DNA from 2 places in the Clostridium subterminale genome. Region 2 is predicted to be linked to the other one. Evidence: riboswitches for the same ligand, from Rfam matches in the RefSeq annotation. Region 2 holds a riboswitch; the other holds the start of a gene.
The links. A riboswitch is a leader RNA that binds a small molecule or an ion and turns the genes downstream of it on or off. The one in region 2 is predicted to bind thiamine pyrophosphate.
Positions count from the first base shown of each region.

Region 1: linked by a shared signal. The riboswitch ahead of thiT (energy-coupled thiamine transporter ThiT) and the one ahead of thiC (phosphomethylpyrimidine synthase ThiC) in region 2 are both predicted to bind thiamine pyrophosphate.

Region 1 covers NZ_BAAACI010000002.1:274,632-277,852, reverse strand. Annotated here, with positions in the region: gene ABDZ93_RS07195 (hypothetical protein) at 1-283, shown strand, start outside; gene ABDZ93_RS07190 (YhfM domain-containing protein) at 377-1,183, shown strand; gene thiT (energy-coupled thiamine transporter ThiT) at 1,267-1,914, opposite strand; TPP riboswitch at 2,165-2,260, opposite strand; gene ABDZ93_RS07180 (cold-shock protein) at 2,398-2,598, opposite strand; gene ABDZ93_RS07175 (C40 family peptidase) at 2,799-3,221, opposite strand, start outside.
Region 2 covers NZ_BAAACI010000006.1:598,072-601,292, forward strand. Annotated here, with positions in the region: gene ABDZ93_RS11740 (threonine/serine exporter family protein) at 1-405, shown strand, start outside; gene ABDZ93_RS11745 (hypothetical protein) at 494-928, opposite strand; TPP riboswitch at 1,341-1,442, shown strand; gene thiC (phosphomethylpyrimidine synthase ThiC) at 1,640-2,953, shown strand; gene ABDZ93_RS11755 (tetratricopeptide repeat-containing diguanylate cyclase) at 3,097-3,221, opposite strand, start outside.

The DNA of each region.
Region 1 (3,221 bases), on a different contig from region 2:
TGAAGGTGTTGAAGCTATAATAGATAAATGCATAGCAGATGTAGAAGGGATGGGAATAAAAGATTATAAAAAAGAGAAAGTGAAGATAGATAATAGAGAATTAGATTATATTCAGTATGATTTAAAGAGTAGTAAAGATAACATAAAAAGAACCTATGAGTATTATGTTCCATATGATGATTATGTAGCTAAAATAACATTTATAATTAGTGATAAAAAAACTAGAGAAAATACACAAGTGGTGTTTCAAAATATAGTTGAAACTTTTTCCTTTGAAAAGTAAAAGAGTTATTTGATTTAATGCATAACAACTATTATAATAAAACATAAGATAAAGAATGAAAAATTATTGAAATTTTTCAAGTGGAGGTCAAAGGTGAGAAGAATAAAAAGAAATTTAGTAATTATATTATTAGTAATAGCATCATTATTAATTTCCGCTTGTGGTATAAGAGGAAATAGTGATTTTAATTATATGCAAGAAAGAAATATTATGAAGGTTACAATTCAGAGTACTAGAGATAAAAGTTATAAGTTTACTGTTACTGATGAAGATGTAATAAATGATATATATAGTATATTATCCAGTGCAAGTGTAGTTGAGGAAAAATCAACTTTAGATCCAGACTATACTTTGGAGATATACGAGAGTCCAACGGATGTTAAAACTTTTAATTATGTAGCTGGTCTTGATAAAAAAGACGGGGCAAATTTTTATAATGATGATAACAAATATATTGTTTCTAAGAGACTAGATAATGACATTATAAAGAACTTTGCGAACATAAGAAAACCTATCGACTTTAAGTATGTGTATTATACGTCTATTTTAAGTTGTATAGATAAGTATGTATCAGCTAATAAAGATGCAGGGAAGGTTGGAATTAATATCTTTAGTGATAATATGGCTGCACGTTTTCAGATATCCACAGAAATTGAAGAGTTTAGAAAAAAAGCAAATAAACTTAACTCAGTAACATTTATGGATGATTCTGTTAGCAAGGATGACTTTAATGTAGTTATGAGTATAAAAACAGAAGGATATACTTCTAAAAAATATAAAGGTATTGTTACATTTGAAAAGGCTGAGAATGCTTCATCAATTAGCTATTATATAAATAACGTTTATGAACATGGAGAATGGAAGTTTAACATAAGTGAAGAAAAGCCGGAAGGGTTCTAAAAGATAAGATAAAGAAATAAATATGATAATGAAAAGGCTATAGCATGATAATTCTTTAATGATCATGCTATAGCCTTTTAAAATTAGTCTAATGTAGAATTCTTAATATATGGAGCTAATCGTTTTGTAAGACTATTTAAATTTATAACTGAGCATACTGCTATGCAAATTAAACAATCTATAAGAATGTAAGGACCATTATATACTAGTGAATATACTGCTGGAGTTAAGTGATATTCAGCAGCATAGCTTCCCCAGAAAATTATTCCGGCTATGTAGTGGAATATAAATCTCACAAAGAAAGCTACTACTATAGCTAAGAACTTGTTATTCTTAAAAAAACCAGAAAGCCCAATTGCCATAAAAGGAAGAGTATAGTCAAAAAGAACTTGGATAGGGTGCAGTATATATGCAGGTCCTATAATAAAATTTAATATACCATACACAAAACCGGTGAACATTCCTATAGTAGGTCCATAAATTAAGGATATTAATATTATAGGTAACATACTAGCAAGAGTTGCACTTCCACCATAAGGAAATTCGAAAAATTTAAAAAATTGAAGAATTATAGACATTGCAACTGCTAGTGCTATATGAGCTGTTAATCTAGAAGTAAATTTGATATGCTTAATTTTTATAAACACACAAAATAGAATCAGGACACCAAATAAGGTGGCAATAGTTGTCCAACTAGCTAGAATATTTTTGATATTTTCTAAGATTTCCATAAAGAGTCCTCCTTTAATTAAGTAGTGCTAAGGACTAATGTTGAAGCTGAAGTATTGTCTTATTACTTTATCCGATGACTACCCGCTTTAATACTCCCATCTTCTTCAAAGTGGGAGCAAAGAGCGGCTACGACCCTGGATAACGATTTCTAACCTTCAGAGGGAGTAAAAACTCCCTCTGAAGCAAAGAACTCTGTTTATAAAAAAAGCCATGTTCGTAAGAACACGGCTAAATAACTAAGTATTAACTTAAGCTTATTAATCGCTTCCCTACGCTAGCATTATCTAGGTCAGGTAAAGGGTAATGAAAAATCATTTCTCAGCCGTAGCACCCCTAGCACAATAATATTATTTTATATAATCATAATATCATACATAGTTTTATAGTTCAACATGGGTTGATTATATAAAATAAAATAGAGACTACGAATAAAGTCGTGTCTCTATAATGATGAATAATACATATTTCTTTAAAATATATATCTATATTTTTGTAACATTTGCTGCTTGAGGGCCTCTATCCCCACTAACTATCTCAAATTGAACCTTTTGTCCTTCATCAAGAACCTTATAGCCATCTCCCATTACAGCAGAGAAATGTACAAATACATCTTCATGACCTTCCATAGATATAAAGCCAAACCCTTTTTCACTATTAAACCATTTTACTGTTCCTACTTCCATATAATCTCCGTTAAGCAACTTTAATAGTTGCACCCTTTTCAACATACTCAGTTTTGCGGTGCTACTCCTGTTGGTCGTGTACTCGAGGGCATTAAATCTTAGTATTACTAAGATAAGCACGGAATCTCCTTTCAAAATATTTGACCATATCTAACTTCTTAGATATTAATTATAGTGTTCTCAATTTGAAACTTTTTATACTATTTTATTATACGTTTAGCAATATAATATCTATTACTATAATAAGCAGAATTTAAATTAGAAACTCTTACGCAGTCACCAGGCTTAGGAGCTTGGATAAATAAATCATTACCCGTATAGATTCCTACGTGAGATATATCATTAGGATCATCATCGTTAGTAGTAAAGAAAATTAAATCCCCAGGTTTTAATTGATTACGATCAACGATGATACCTTGATGTACTTGATAGTATGTAGATCTTTCTATGTATATTCCTAGTTGCTTGTACACATATTGAGCAAGCCCAGAACAATCAAAGCCTACAGGGGTAAATCCACCCCAAAGGTATGGAACTCCAAGGTATTCTTCAGCTTTAGCAACTATATCTTCTCCAGTATAATTGCTTTGTATAAGAGGAGTTTCCTTTACTATAGGATTTGA
Region 2 (3,221 bases):
GCAATATTATTTAATATAGATAGAAAAAAATTAGTTTGGGCAGGAGTTTCAGGAACTTTTGCATGGATAACATATTTAATAATATTTAATTATGGAGGTAGTGTAACCATAGCTACTTTCATGGGAGCATTTGTAGTAGGGGTTTATAGTGAAGTAATGGCAAGAAAGTTAAAAGCTCCAAGTATGCAGTTTTCTATACCAGGAATATTTCCGTTAGTACCAGGAGTTATGGCTTATAATACAGTATTATATATAGTAGATCAAAATTATGACCTTGCTTATAGCAGTGCAATGAAAACTATTATAGTAGGTGGAGCTATTGCCTTTGGAATGATGCTATCTTCAACTACCTACAAATTCTTTATTAAAATTCAAAGAGATATACAAGGAAAAAGAATATCTTAAAATTAAAATAAATATTTAGGCTATGTTTTAAACTTGTTTTAAAACATAGCCTATATTAAAATCAAGTTCAAATTAAATTTATACTTGATTATTGAGCTTTCTTTTCGCTGGACTTATTGTCTTCAGGGCTACACTTATTTTCACACTCTGGTTTTTTCATATGTTTACCAGAAGTCTTTTCATCCTTAGCTTCAGGAGTTTTTGTATCTCGTTGTTTTTTCTCATCAGTTTCATTTAAAGTTGGTTTCTTTTCTTCTTGTTTAGGAGCTTTTTCCTCTTCAGGCATAGACTCACTTATAGTTTGTTTCTTTTCATCTGATTTTTTTATATTATCTTCTTCCTCAGTCATAGTTGCTTTCTTGTCTTCAGCGGGTTTTGCATCCTTAGATTTTTCTGCTGGAGTCTCGATAGTAGTCATTTTTTCACTATTAGAATTCATTGCTATATTATCATATCCAAAGACTGCAGTAGAAGAAGCCATGATGGTACCAGCTAATGTTAGCATAATTAAAGATTTTTTCATTGCAATACACCGTCCTTTTAAAGTATTTACTTAAATTTTTAAGTATGAGTAAATTTGATAAGAACAACAAGAATAAGGATAACCTATTGAAAAATAAAGGGTTTAAGAAAACTCTACCTTAGTTTATCCCTAGAAAGAAAAAAATATGTTATTAAAAATTTTCCATTTCAAATGTGGATAATTATAGATAAACACAGTTCTTAGCTTCTTTGAAGCTTACTAACAGAATTCTAAGTATCAATTTATTCGATACTTAGAAGTCGTTGTCCTTTAGGGAAAATCGTTATCCAGGGACGTAGCCGCTCTTTACTCCCACTTTGAAGAAGATGAGAGTATTAGAGCGGGTAGTCATCGGATAAAAAGTAAATTTGAAAATTATTGTTTTTATGTTATAATGAAGTTAATTTAATAATTATTTAGCTAGGGGTGCCTAATGCTGAGAGAAGCAATAATTGCTTTAACCCTTGAACCTGATGTGGATAATGCCATCGAAGGAAAGCTTTAAAAGATTTCAATAATAGCTTATTTATAAAGATATTTATAAATATTTATTTTATGAATTCAACCAAAGGCTTACCTTATGTAAGTCTTTATTTTTTGCATAAAATCAAATAAAAATTTTTATAAATAATATATAAGCAATTATTTTCTCCTAAATAAAGGCGCTATATTATTAAATTAAATAATTATTGTACTTAAGGAGGAAAAAGTATGAATTTTACAACACAAATGGATGCTGCTAAAAAAGGCATTGTAACAAGAGAGATGGATATTGTTGCTAAGTCAGAGAATATGGATGTTCAAGAGTTAAGAGCTTTAGTAGCGAAAGGAAAGATAGCTATACCTGCTAATAAAAATCATAAATCTCTTGTACCACAGGGAGTAGGACAAGGACTTAAAACTAAAATAAATGTAAATTTAGGTATATCTAAGGACTGTGACGACATAGATAAAGAAATGGAAAAGGTAAAGGTTGCCTTAGATATGAAAGCAGAAGCTATTATGGATCTTTCTAACTATGGAAAGACTGCAAAGTTTAGAGAAAAATTAGTAGAGATGTCAACAGCCATGATTGGAACAGTACCAATGTATGATGTAGTTGGTTTTTATGATAAGGAACTTAAGGACATATCTGTAGACGAATTCTTTACAGTGGTAGAAAAGCATGCACAAGATGGAGTAGACTTTGTAACTATCCATGCTGGATTAAATAGGGAAACTATAAATACTTTTAAAAGAAATAAGAGGCTTACTAATATAGTTTCAAGGGGAGGATCTCTTTTATTTGCTTGGATGGAATTAAATCAAAGAGAAAACCCATTCTATGAGTATTTTGATAGACTTTTAGATATATGTGAAAAATATGATTTAACTTTAAGCTTAGGAGATGCATGTAGACCAGGCTCAATAGCTGATGCCACAGATGCTTCACAAATTAAGGAACTTATGGTACTGGGGGAGCTTACTAAAAGGGCGTGGAAGAGAAATGTACAAGTTATAATTGAAGGTCCAGGACATATGGCAATAAATGAAATTGAAGCTAATATGTTACTTCAAAAGAGACTTTGCCATGGAGCACCATTCTATGTTTTAGGACCTTTGGTTACAGATGTAGCTCCGGGCTATGATCATATAACTTCTGCCATTGGTGGAGCTATTGCAGCAAGCTATGGAGCAGACTTTTTATGCTATGTAACTCCAGCAGAGCATTTAAGACTTCCAAATTTAGACGATATGAAGGAAGGTATAGTGGCAGCTAAGATAGCAGCGCATGCAGCAGATATTGCCAAAGGAATTAAAGGATCAAGACAGTGGGATAACGAAATGAGTAAGGCAAGACAAGAACTTAATTGGGAAAAGATGTTTACTTTAGCTATAGATGAGGAAAAACCAAGGAGATATAGGAAAGAGTCTACACCACATCATGAAGATAGTTGCACTATGTGTGGTAAAATGTGCTCAATGAGAAATATGAATAAGATTCTAAGTGGAAAAGATATTAATCTTTTAAGAGAAGACGATTAATAATTAATAAAAGGACAGTCTTAAAAATTAAGCTTTCATTAGTATTTGAAAGCTAGTGATTTTAAGGTTGTCCTTTTTTATATATATCTTTATGTTAGATAGATTTAATACTATAAAGAATAATTACTTTAAAGTTTATACTATTAATATATATTTGAAGCTATTAAGTTAATTGAATCTATTGAACATTTAGTGAATTTATCACCTAAGGTGTCTATTAATGTAACTTTATCTCTTCCAGATTCTTTAGAGATGTATAATTGTTTAT